DNA from 3 places in the Anoxybacillus sp. FSL W8-0382 genome. Region 3 is predicted to be linked to each of the others. Evidence: predicted binding sites of a transcription regulator. Region 3 holds the regulator's gene; each other region holds the start of a gene.
What was found. Region 3 encodes Rex, which represses fermentation and respiration genes when NADH is low (regulators of the CRP and FNR family bind a similar motif). Its sites were predicted from a motif close to TTGTGAAATATTTCACAA; they were not measured.

Region 1 (4,306 bases), 1.3 Mb from region 3:
CTTTAAGTCCTCTACATGATGCTTATGATCCACCCGCTCGACATCTTGTTCAATAATTGGGCCTTCATCTAAATCATCTGTTACATAATGAGAAGTAGCACCGATCAGTTTCACTCCGCGTCGATAAGCTTGCTCATATGGTCGTGCGCCAACAAATGCCGGTAAAAACGAATGATGAATATTAATGATTTGTGCTGGGAAAGTTGCAACAAAATGCGGTGATAAAATTTGCATATAACGTGCAAGCACAATGACATCCACATCGTGTTCCTTTAATAGTTGGATTTGTTTTTCTTCCGCTTCCTCTTTTGTTTCTTTTGTTACCGGTATATAATAGTATGGGATTCCAAAAGACTCTACCGTTTCTCTCATTTGCTCATGATTGCTAATAACTAGAGCAAAATCTGCAAGTAATTCACCCGCTTGCCACTCCCATAGTAACTCTAATAAACAATGCTCTTCTTTTGAAACAAATATCGCTACTTTTTTCACATGTGTATGTAAGCTCAATCGCCAATTCATCTCAAACTGTTGTGCAATCGTTGCAAATTCCTTCTCTATCGTCTTTTTTCTTTCTAATATATTCGGAGCATCGAACTCGATTCGTAAAAAAAACGTACCGCCCTCAGGATCTGTCGAATATTGACTGGATTCCACAATATTAGCTCCCTTTTCGTACAAAAAAGTAGTGACAGCGGCCACAATGCCTGGTTGATCTGGGCATGAAATAAGCAAGCGTGCTCGCTCTTTATATTTGTTCATAAACTTTTGCACATGTTTTTGTTGAAAATACATCATAACTCCCCCCATAGACAGAAAAATGAAATAAAATAATAACTTTTATTATAACAAATAAAAAAATAGTCGAGAACATATCCCGACTATTTTTTACTTATTCAATATTTTTCTTACTCCAAACGCCCCTTTCCACACAGGCGTAGATTGTTTATTAGATGAAAGATATGTGTATAACGCCCCCATAAATAATGAGCCACCAATGATATTCCCAAGCGTTACAGGGACGATGTTATGGATAATCCCTGCTACATGAATTGTATCTGGATGCTCGACAGCTAAAGCAAGTGAAAAAATAACAAAGTTTGCAATAGAGTGTTCATATCCGGAAGCAAAAAAGACGAAAACGATTAAAATCATCGCAAACATTTTTGCCATATCTTCCTTCATTTGCATTGGAATAAAAATAGCTAAACAAACAAGCCAGTTACATAAAATCCCTTTGACAAACAATTGTATCGTTGTTGCGTGCATTTTTTTCAAGGCAATTGCAAAAAGTAAATGATCCATCGGAATGTCATGAAAAATACCTGACTGTGCAATCAAAAAGGCGAAGAAAATCGCACCAAGCAAGTTGCCGCTATAACACGCCACCCAGTTACGAAGCGTGTCACCAATCGTCGTTTCTTTTTGAAGCGTACTTACAGTAAAGTACATCGTATTCCCTGTAAATAGTTCTGCACCGCCATACATAATCAACACAAGGGCAATTCCGAAGAAAATACCGCTCACTAAATACGTTACAGGTGAATGCGCCTCATAAAAGTATTGTCCGATACGTACGCAAAGAACGAGAGCAAAACCAATGTATACACCTGCCAACGCAGCACGAATCATATATTGAAGAGGCGTTGTTTGCAAAATGGAGCGCTTCTTTAATGCAAGCTCTTTACATGTTTGTAAAGCTTCCATTGTTTTCTCACTTCTCTTTCTTTTTTGTGATGTTTTTCACATTTATCCTACTCCTCTTCGTTCTATTTTTCAATGCATTTGTGTAAATGTTAAGAGAACTGTCAACACTTTATTTTTGTAAACGTTTACGAATAAAATGACTATTGCAATTTTTTTATCTGATGTTCTCATCCTTTGCAAACTCATGCACAAATGTATTAATATAAAGAAGGCGCAAAATACATTGTTAGAGGAGGAAGCTATGAACTACATAAAAGAGCAAAATGGACAGCTATGGTTAACAGAAGATGAGCGTGAAAATTTAAAAATTAGTTATCGTATTAAAGAGATTATTTACTCAGAACGTTCACCATTTCAACATGTGATGATTTTAGACTCATACGACTTTGGAAGAATGCTTGTGCTTGATGGAATTGTACAAACAACTTCTATTGATGGACATATTTACAATGAGATGATCACACATGTTCCTCTTTCTCTTCATCCGTCGCCAAAAAAAGTTTTAATTATCGGTGGGGGCGATTGTGGTGCAGCTCGTGAAGTGGCGAAATATGAAGAGGTAGAAGAAATCCATCTCGTCGAAATCGATGAACTTGTTGTTCAAGCATGTAAAGAACATTTACCTGAAGTATCGGGAAATCTCTCCGATCCACGTGTTCAGTACGTATATAAAGATGGGGTTCAATTTGTGAAAGATCATATGAATACGTACGATGTCATTATCATTGACTCGTCTGATCCTATTGGTCCTGCCCAAGTATTATTTGAATACGATTTTTATGAAAGTGTGCATAAAGCGCTTAAAGAAGATGGAATGATGGTTTGTCAAAGCCAATCGCCGATTTTCCATATGGACGTATTGAAACAAACATATGCAAATATTCGTCATTTATTCCCGCATGTTCACGTATATACAGCTACTGTTCCAACGTATCCTGGTGGGCTATGGAGCTTCACTCTTGGTGCAAAACAGCCGATTTTATTTGAACGGCTCCACACTTTCACAAAGCAAACGAAATATGCAAACGCTGATATTTTAAGCCAATGTTTCCGTCTTCCACAATTTATGAAGGAACATCTTCAATCGTAGTCGGAATCATTCCGGCTGCGAGTGTTGACAAAGAGGCGTTTTTATATTATGACACAAAACGCAATGATTCCTATTTTCTTTATAAGGAGAGTGCCTATATGCGTGTGAAAGTTGTTTTACAATGTACAGAAACTGGAGATCGCAACTACATAACAACGAAAAATAAGCGTAACAATCTTTTTGTTGCGCTTATGCGCTTCTTTAATAAGATTATCAAAAGCTTGAACAATTTGCTCCACAGATTGTCGCATCATTTATTCCTCCTTAGTTAAAGCGATTACAACATTTCTTGTAAACTTGTATATACAAGTTAGTTAACCGCTTTCAAATAATTTTCAAAGAAAAAAGATGCCCTTGTGGACATCTTTTTCACATTTATTTACTTTCTTTTTTTCGTGCATACATCGCCGCGTGTCGTTTAATTTCGCCAATTAATTGTATTTCCTCTTGTTTTGAAATCTCTAGGGAAAGACCGTATTGAAATTTGTTTACATATGTTTTCTTCCAAATGACAATCCCACGCACGTTGATTGGTTGATCAACGATTGTAAATTGCAACTCCACTTCGAGTTCACCTTTGGCGGAGTCAATGGGTAAATTTAAGTTTGTCTCCAGTCGAATACCGCGTGGACTAATATCGTGAATTTCGGCCGCTCCTTTATCCGTTTCTACTTCCCGTTCCCCAATATGTGTAATACGAAATGTACAAGGAAGCGGTTGACCAAATTGATATCGAAAAGGTTCTTGACGTTTAAACCTCATCATAAATCCCCCACATACAAACTATACCTTCTTCAATATAATTGAAATCATAAATAAATGCAAGGGAATTATGACCATTTCACCCATGTATCTGTCACGTTACCTGTTTCGTCACAATCAATTACATACGTAACATTACCATATCGATCGCTTAGTCGTAACTCATCGACACGGACGTCTTCCGTCATTCCTTTCTCTGTCCTTAAGATAACGCGACCATGTGAAAGGAAGTGACAACTTACTAATCGATGTGGATTCGTTTTCACTTCTTTAATGAGAAGTTGTCCTCGTTTCGCACGAGTAGATGGTTCGACCTCTGCCCGAGCGATTTTTTTCACCGCTCCACGTTTTGTTACAAGAATTATGTTTTCGTCTGTTGCCTGTTGACCAGAAACAACATAATCTCCATCTTTTAAATGAATGCCTTTTACTCCCGCCGCTCGAACGCCTACTTCTCCAATTTCTTCTTCTGAAAACAATAATCCGTATCCATATTGTGTGACAAGAAATATATGTCCCATTCCGTTTGTTTGATATACGTTCACAACTTCATCATCTTCTTTTAATCGCATAGCAACAAGCGGCTTAGAATAACGTTGCGCTTTATAATGAACGAGATGTGTTTTTTTCACCAACCCTTGTTTTGTAATAAATAATAAATACCCGTTGTTAAAACTTGCGATTGGGATGGCACTAGTCAACTGCTCGTCTCGATCAAGCGGAATGATATGAGAAATGTGTTGACCA
Region 2 (4,306 bases), 850 kb from region 3:
ACATCACCATCCGGATCATGTTGGATTACTTGATTATTTACCTTCGACCATTCCCGTCATTGGTCATCGGAAAGCCGCCCCTTGGATTGCGAAAGATGCTGCTTTTTTTTCGTGGCACCAACAATATTTCGAACAATTTTTAATCGAGTGTGGCGTTGGTGAAGAGGGTGTGACGAAACTAGGAAACTTTCGACGTTCTCTTCGCTTTTCGTGCGAGCGCTCGCTCACACAAGAAGTAAAAGAAGGGGATGTGATCGAAGGCTGGATAGTTATCGAAACGCCAGGTCATGCGCAAAGTCACATCGTGTTGTATCGTGAAGCGGACGGTCTGATGATCGGAGGCGACCATTTGCTAGCAGCGATTTCATCCAATCCGCTGTTAGAGCCGCCTGCGATCGGTGAACAAGAGCGCCCAAAACCACTTTTGCAATATAACGATTCATTGAAAAAGTTGTTAAATTACGACATTACAACAATTGTTACGGGACATGGGGAAGATGTGACGGATGTCGCACCGCTTATTGACAATCGGCTTGAAAAACAAAAAGAACGTGCACAGTACGTGTGGCAACTGTTGAATGAAAAGCCGATGACGGTATTTGACGTATGTCGATCACTTTTCCCGACTGTATATGAGCGAGAGTTTTTGTTGACGATGTCTGAAACGATTGGCCAACTGGACTATTTAGAGGCGATAGGTGCAGTGAAAAAAGAAAAAGTTGATCAAATATATATGTACGAAGCGGTGAGATCATGAAACTGAAAGGGAAATACGTTGTTATTACAGGAGCATCGAGTGGCATTGGTGAACAAATTGCATACGAAGTAGCTAAGTGCGGTGGAACACCGATATTGCTTGCTCGGTCAAAAGAAAAATTAGCGCAAATTGCGCAACAGATTGAACAAACGTACAGTATTTCTTGCCTATATGAGCAATTAGATGTTAGTAACGTAAAAGAAGTAGACGATGTATTTGATCGCTTGCTCACCTCGATCGATGTCCATATTCTTGTCAATAATGCTGGTTTCGGCGTATTTCGATATGTTGAACAGATTGATCTTTCGGAAGCGAAGCAAATGTTTGATGTCAATGTGCTCGGATTGATCGCGTGTACAAAAAAAGTGTATGCGCATATGATGGAAAAACGATCGGGTCATATTATTAATATCGCATCGCAAGCAGGAAAAATTGCCACGCCGAAATCGAGCGTATATGCGGCGACAAAACATGCTGTGCTCGGATTTACAAATAGTTTACGAATGGAAGCGTCCATGTATGGCATTTATGTGACAGCTGTAAACCCTGGACCAATCGAAACGAACTTTTTTACCGTTGCTGATACGTCCGGAGAATATGTGAAAAACGTGAAACGATGGATGCTTCGCCCGGAATTTGTCGCAAAGCGCATCGTTGATGTGATGCTTACCCCTACGCGCGAAGTGAACTTGCCGTTTTGGATGCATATGGGAAGTCGTATATATCAACTATTTCCATCGCTCATTGAAAAAATCGGCAAACAAGCATTTTTAAAAAAGTAAGCGAGGTGTAAATGGTGAAAATCACGATCACGGAACGAGCGATCGAACAACTTCGTCGTGTTCAAGGAAATAAACATGTGAAACTCATATACGATACAGATGGTTGCGGATGTGCCGTAAATGGAGTGCCTGTTTTGTTGCTCATCGATGAACTAGATGAGCATGATGTAGCGATCGAAACAAACGATATGCCCATTTGGATGGAAAAACATCAGCTCATTTTTTTCGATGATCAAATGACGCTTGACGTTGTCGATGGAGCAGGGTGTTTTCAATTAAAAAGTCCAAATCAAATATTGAATCCGCGCATGTCACTGGTTGAGCGCTAAAAAATAAAAAAGCCCGGAATAAAAGCCGGGCTTATTCGTTTTTCGGGGCGCGAACGACCGATTGAAATTTTCCTTTATGGGCTGCATCACAAAACGGCATGTTTTGTGAGAGCCCGCAACGACAGAGAGAAAACGTTTCTTTTGTTTCAAACTTGTTTCCTTCCATGTCAATTAATTCGACATCGCCGGTTACACGAAATGAACCATTATCCATCACTTTAATTCGTACTTTTGCCATATATTCCACCTCCTTGTATACCTTATATCGTATATACTATCTATTTTATATTAGAAATGCAAGGACGTGCATATTTGTCAGAACAGTGACAAGATAAATGGATGTGATTTTTTGTGATCAATGTCACATGATATAAATATTCCTTCTTGTACAATGGGAAGTAGTGAGCGAATCGGAGGGATCAAAATGCGTGATTTTCATCAAAATCCATTTATCGTTATATGGGAGTTAACGCGAGCGTGTCAACTCAACTGTCTTCATTGTCGGGCCGAAGCGCAATATCATCGTGACCCACGTGAATTAACGTTTGAAGAGGGAAAACAACTTATTGATGACATTTATGAAATGGATCAGCCTCTTCTCGTGTTCACAGGTGGCGATCCACTGATGCGTCCAGATGTGTACGACATTGCTAAATATGCGATTGATAAAGGACTTCGTGTATCGATGACGCCAAGTGCAACACCAAACGTAACGAAGGAAGCGATCCGAAAAGCAAAAGAAGTCGGCTTAGCGCGATGGGCATTTAGTTTAGATGGCCCAAACGCGGAAATTCATGACCATTTTCGGGGCATGTCCGGCTCTTTTGATTTAACGATGAAGGCGATCGAATATTTACATGAGTTGGAAATACCGGTGCAAATTAATACGGTCATTTCTCGATATAATGTTCATGTTCTTGATGAAATGGTGCAACTTGTTGAAAAGCTTGGATGTGTGCTTTGGAGCGTATTTTTTCTCGTACCGACAGGCAGGGGGAAAGAGACGGATATGATTTCACCCGTTGAGCATGAAAAAGTGTTTCGTTGGCTTTATGAAACGAGTAAACGTGTACCGTTTGATATTAAAACGACTGCAGGACAACATTATCGACGCGTTGTATTGCAACAAAAAATGCGAGAGCAACAAATTGATCAAGCTATTCGCTATGAAGACGTGCTAATGAAAGGGATGATTGGGCAAGTAGATGGTTTAGGGCGCGCCCCAAAAGGAGTAAACGATGGTAATGGCTTTGTATTTATTTCCCATATCGGTGACGTATATCCGAGCGGATTGTTGCCTGTAAAAGCAGGAAATGTACGCGAACAACCACTATCGCACATTTATCGCCACTCGCCAATTTTCAAGCAGTTAAGAAATCCAGATGGATATAAAGGAAAATGTGGTGTATGTGAATTTCGCTATGTTTGTGGTGGATCGCGTTCGAGAGCGTATGCGGTGACAGGCGATTACTTAGCGAGTGAGCCATATTGTATTTACATTCCGAAAGCGTGGCGTCAAAAAGAAAAGGTCGGCGAATAGCTGACCTTTTCCTACATATTCATGTGATGTGTTTGTCCGGTTCCTAAGGATGGGTCCAACATACCAAAAATCATTGCAATATGAGCAACAATTAAAAAAATGCCGACGAATATAGCGTGCACTTTTAACCTTTTTTCTTCGTTCCAATTTCGTCCAATAACATGTAAATCTAATAAACTTAATCCAAAGAGTGGAATGATGATGTATAAAATTTTGTGTAAAGCATTTTGCTAGACCAAAAGAAAAAAGGTAGGGTATTCTCTGATTGAACCCAAATATTCCAGAGAAAGGAGAACCCTACCTATGTCCAAAAGTATACCGAATGTCGACTGGGCAAATCAACTGGAAAGTGTCATTCGTCAGTTTGTAAAGGAAAAATTAGAACTGATCATGCGGGAAGAAATCAAACATTTCCTCGAAATCGAACAGGCCGGAACATCGAATATGAGAAACGGCTACTATCAACGAAATCTAGATACGCAATATGGCCGAATTGAAGGCCTTTTGGTCCCAAGGGATCGAAATGGGGAATTTCAAACGCAGCTGTTTGCCCCTTACCAACGTCATACTGGTTGGCTCGAGGAAGCCGTCATCAAAATGTATCAAAGTGGCATGAGTACGAGGGAAATTGGCAAGTTTATCGAACGAATTTTAGGAAATGCCTATTCTCCAACGACAATCAGTCGTATTACCGATGTAGTGAAGGAAGACATCGAGAAATGGCACAATCGTCCTCTACATCAGCGTTATTCGGTTTTATATTTGGATGGTTTATACGTAAAACTTCGTCGCGAAACCGTGGAGAAAGAAGTCATTTATGTGGTGTTAGGGGTGAACGAAGAAGGATATCGCGAAATTCTTGATTTCTTTGTGGGAGGACAAGAAAGCGCCTATGTAT
Region 3 (4,306 bases):
TATGGAGATACATAACCGCGGTCAAATTGCATACCTTCCACAACATCTAATTCTGTTGTGAAACCTTTAGACTCCTCTAATGTAATGACACCGTCTTTACCAACGCGTTCCATTGCTTCTGCGATTAATTGACCAACTTCTTCGTCAGCCGCAGAAATAGCTGCAACTTGAGCAATGGAGTCTTTGCCTTCGATTGGTTTAGAGATCGCTTTTAATTCTTCCACAGCGACCGCAACAGCTTTTTCAATACCTTTGCGAATGCCCATTGGGTTCGCACCAGCTGTTACGTTTTTCAATCCTTCGCGAATCATCGCTTGTGCTAATACAGTTGCTGTTGTTGTACCGTCACCAGCAACGTCGTTTGTTTTGCTTGCTACTTCCGCAACAAGCTTCGCACCCATATTTTCAAACGGATCTTCTAATTCAATCTCTTTCGCAATCGTTACACCGTCATTTGTAATTAATGGAGAACCGAACTTTTTCTCTAATACAACGTTACGACCTTTTGGACCTAATGTTACTTTTACTGCATCAGCTAATTTATCTACACCGCGTAACATCGCACGACGAGCTTCTTCGCTGAATTTAATTTCTTTTGCCATACATCTTACCCCCTTGATGAAATTTTAGTTAAGTATTTTTATGTGCTTTATATGTTATCAGGCGAACGATTAACCAATCACAGCTAAAATGTCACTTTCACGCAAAATTAAGTATTCTTTTCCATCATATTTTACTTCTGTACCCGCATATTTTGAGAAGATGATGCGGTCACCAACGCTTACCTCTGGAGCTACGCGCTCACCATTATCAAGAACGCGACCTGAACCAACTGCCACAACTTTTCCTTCTTGTGGTTTTTCTTTTGCTGTGTCTGGTAAGACAATTCCGCTCGCTGTTTTTTCTTCAGTTTGAATTAATTCAATGACAATACGATCACCTAGTGGCTTCAACACGGCAAACGACCTCCTTAATTAGATTTTCGTTCCGTTATTAGCACTCATTCTTATTGAGTGCTAACACACTTATTATATTAATGAACTTTTTTTAATTTTGCAAGTAGGAAGTTAAAAATTTTTCATTAAATGATTCCCTCTTTAACATTATGTCTTTCCTTTCGAAATTCATACAAAAAATATGATAAAATGAAAAAGTATTCAATTTAGAAAGCAGAGGACGATCATTCGCTCAGCTAAGGAAGCAGACGCTTAGAAAATGCTCGTCTAAAGCTAGACAATTTGCACGAAGGGGTTGAACATGTGAAAAAGCAATATTGGTATGTCATCATTACATACGTCGCTATGCAACTATCGAGTTTAGTCGGCGTTCCTTTACTTGCGCATAGCGGATTTATTAACGCATCAAATAAAGATATAGCCATATCGATCGCTTCTGGTTACTGGGCTGTTATTAGTTTCCCGATTGCTCTTTTTCTCGTTCTTTATTTTATGAAAGAAGATATGAAATACTCATATGATCGCCATCAAGCATCGATTGGCATGTCATTCTTTTGGGCGATTGGGGGGTTTTTGCTCGCTCTTTTCGCCCAAGGCATTGCAGCTAATATTGAGATGCACCTATTTGGTGTCGAAATGGGGTCCGAAAACACGAGACGCATCGTTGAAATGGTCAAATTGACACCAGCTCTTATACTCGTTACATCAGTCGTCGGACCAATTTTAGAGGAAATCATCTTTCGGAAAATTATTTTCGGGACGTTGTATCAAAAATACAATTTTTTCTTATCAGCGCTCGTCAGTTCACTTTTATTTGCTGTTGTTCATTTAGAGTTTGAACATTTGCTCTTGTATGCGACAATGGGGTTTGTGTTCGCCTTCTTATATGTGAAAACAAAACGCATTCTCGTACCTATTGCAGCACACGTGTTGATGAACACGTTTGTCGTTGCCATACAAATATTATTCGCTGAAGAAATCGAGAAGATTATGCGCGAAGCAGAACAAATGCAATTCGTCATTTGGAGGCTGTTTTCATGAAATATGAACCACTATTTTACTTTCTAATGGGCATTTTATTTACTTATTTTGCTGTGGATAGTGCTGATGACGGCATTTGGGACGTAACAACAATGCTGTTCATCCTAATTGCAACATTTGATTTTGGCACAGCTATTCGCTCTTTATTGAAAAAAACCTCCCGCTCATAAACGGGAGGTTTATTCATTTCCGTAATGCTTTAAAAAATAAACGAGTGACTGCAATTCGACCGCTAAATCAATATGATGAACACGAATGTGTTCTGGCACATGCAGGCGAGCAGGTGTAAAGTTTAAAATCCCTTTAATCCCCTGTTGAACAAGTCGGTCAGTAATCGGTTGAGCAACTTGGGCAGGAACAGTTAAAATCGCTACGGCAATTCCCCCGAGTTTCTCCTCCAATTCATCTAAATGATAAACCGGAACCCCTCCGACTTCTGTTCCGACTTTATCTGGATCTACATCGAACGCCATCACAATTTTCGTATTATTGTTTTTGCTGAAATTGTAGTTTAAAAATGCAGTCCCTAAATTTCCAACCCCAAATAACGCCACTTCTGTCGTCTCATCTTGGTCTAACGTTTTACGAAAAAATGACAGCAAATAATTGACATTATATCCGTATCCTTTTTTTCCAAGCGCACCAAAGTATGAAAAATCTCGGCGAATCGTTGCTGAATCGACTTTTACAGCTTCGCTTAACTCCGCTGAAGATACACGTTGCTTGCCTGATGCATGCAAGTTTTTCAAAAAACGATAGTACAACGGTAGTCGCTTTGCGGTCGCCTGCGGAATTTTTGGCTGTTCATTATTCACGAGTCAATCCCCCACATTTCCTTTCACAAATAGTTAGCGCTTTCATTTTTCTCTCCTATACGTCTAAAAAATTCTTCCCACTTCTAAACTATACACTATTTTTTTCATTCTGTCTTTCCTTTGTACCCTTTATTATTATTTTTGTCAAATTTGTTATTCGTACACTAGTGTTGCCGAATATCAAGAAAGTACGTTACACTATCAAAAGAAGATTGAGGTGAGAAAGAATGATCATTTTACAAGTAAATCAACTATCCAAATCATATGGAGCAGAACAAGTTTTATCAGACATTAAGCTTGAAATACAAGAAAAAGACCGTATTGCGTTAGTTGGAAGAAATGGCGCGGGAAAATCGACATTATTAAAAATCATTGCCGGACAGTTGTCATACGACACAGGCGAAATCATTAAACCGAAACACGTAACGATCGGTTATTTAGATCAATATACAGGGTTGCAAGCGCATCGTTCCATTTGGGAAGAAATGCTCGATGTGTTTGCCCCGCTACAACAAATGGAAAAACAATTACGCGAACTAGAACAACAAATGAGTTTACATGATGCTGACTATGAGCGCCTACTTGAGCAATATGATCGTTTACAAACAGAATTCAAAGAAAAAGGCGGCTATCAATATGAAGCAGATATTCGTTCGGTTCTCCATGGTCTCCGCTTCTCACAGTACGATTATACGACAAAAGTATCTACATTGAGCGGTGGACAGCGGACGAGGCTAGCGCTTGGTAAACTGCTCCTTACAAGGCCCGATTTGCTCATTTTAGATGAACCGACAAACCATTTAGATATGGAAACGTTGCAATGGCTTGAACAATATTTAAAAAATTACGATGGAGCCATTCTTATCGTCTCCCACGATCGCTATTTTCTTGACCAAATCGTGACACAAGTGTATGAACTATCACGCACAAAAATAAAAAAATATGTCGGAAACTATACAAGCTACTTACAACAACGTGCTGAACAATTTGAACAACAACTAAAATTGTATGAAAAACAACAAGAGGAAATTACAAAATTAAAAGATTTTATTCAACGCAACATCGCTCGTGCATCAACAACGAAGCGAGCACAAAGCCGTAGAAAACAATTAGAAAAAATGAATATCATCGACAAGCCACTCGGTGATGAAAAATCGGCATCGTTTCGTTTCGAAATCGAACGCCCAAGCGGAAATGATGTGCTAACAGCTAACGATTTAGCGATCGGTTACGATCACATCATTGCAAAAAATCTTTCGTTTCGCATCACTCGCGGTGATAGTATCGCATTAATTGGACCAAATGGAATTGGAAAATCAACTCTTTTAAAAACGATCATCAAACAACTCCATCCGAAACAAGGAGAAATACGCTACGGAACAAACGTACAAATTGGCTATTATGATCAAGAACAAGCACAATTAACATCAAACAAACGAGTGATCGACGAACTGTGGGACGAAGATCGATTAAGAACAGAGAAAGAAATTCGGA

Region 1: a site for Rex is predicted at 1,732-1,749, ahead of NSS60_RS07820 (formate/nitrite transporter family protein). Genes of this name have one in related genera too.
Region 2: a site for Rex is predicted at 2,218-2,235, ahead of NSS60_RS05625 (TIGR04053 family radical SAM/SPASM domain-containing protein). Genes of this name have one in related genera too.

The regions. Positions count from the first base shown of each region.
Region 1 covers NZ_JBBOPX010000001.1:1,475,150-1,479,455, forward strand. The annotation lists gene purU (formyltetrahydrofolate deformylase) at 1-798, opposite strand, end outside; gene NSS60_RS07820 (formate/nitrite transporter family protein) at 889-1,707, opposite strand; gene speE (polyamine aminopropyltransferase) at 1,949-2,797, shown strand; gene rpmG (50S ribosomal protein L33) at 2,896-3,069, shown strand; gene NSS60_RS07835 (PilZ domain-containing protein) at 3,173-3,559, opposite strand; gene parC (DNA topoisomerase IV subunit A) at 3,628-4,306, opposite strand, start outside.
Region 2 covers NZ_JBBOPX010000001.1:1,065,528-1,069,833, forward strand. The annotation lists partial or broken gene NSS60_RS05605 (MBL fold metallo-hydrolase) at 1-757, shown strand, start outside; gene NSS60_RS05610 (SDR family NAD(P)-dependent oxidoreductase) at 754-1,539, shown strand; gene NSS60_RS05615 (iron-sulfur cluster biosynthesis family protein) at 1,551-1,868, shown strand; gene NSS60_RS05620 (CDGSH iron-sulfur domain-containing protein) at 1,900-2,106, opposite strand; gene NSS60_RS05625 (TIGR04053 family radical SAM/SPASM domain-containing protein) at 2,293-3,408, shown strand; gene NSS60_RS05630 (DUF6803 family protein) at 3,420-3,620, opposite strand; gene NSS60_RS05635 (IS256 family transposase) at 3,712-4,306, shown strand, end outside.
Region 3 covers NZ_JBBOPX010000001.1:212,209-216,514, reverse strand. The annotation lists gene groL (chaperonin GroEL) at 1-602, opposite strand, end outside; gene groES (co-chaperone GroES) at 672-956, opposite strand; gene NSS60_RS01260 (CPBP family intramembrane glutamic endopeptidase) at 1,260-1,997, shown strand; gene NSS60_RS01255 (YdiK family protein) at 1,994-2,167, shown strand; gene NSS60_RS01250 (redox-sensing transcriptional repressor Rex) at 2,177-2,812, opposite strand; gene NSS60_RS01245 (ABC-F family ATP-binding cassette domain-containing protein) at 3,040-4,306, shown strand, end outside.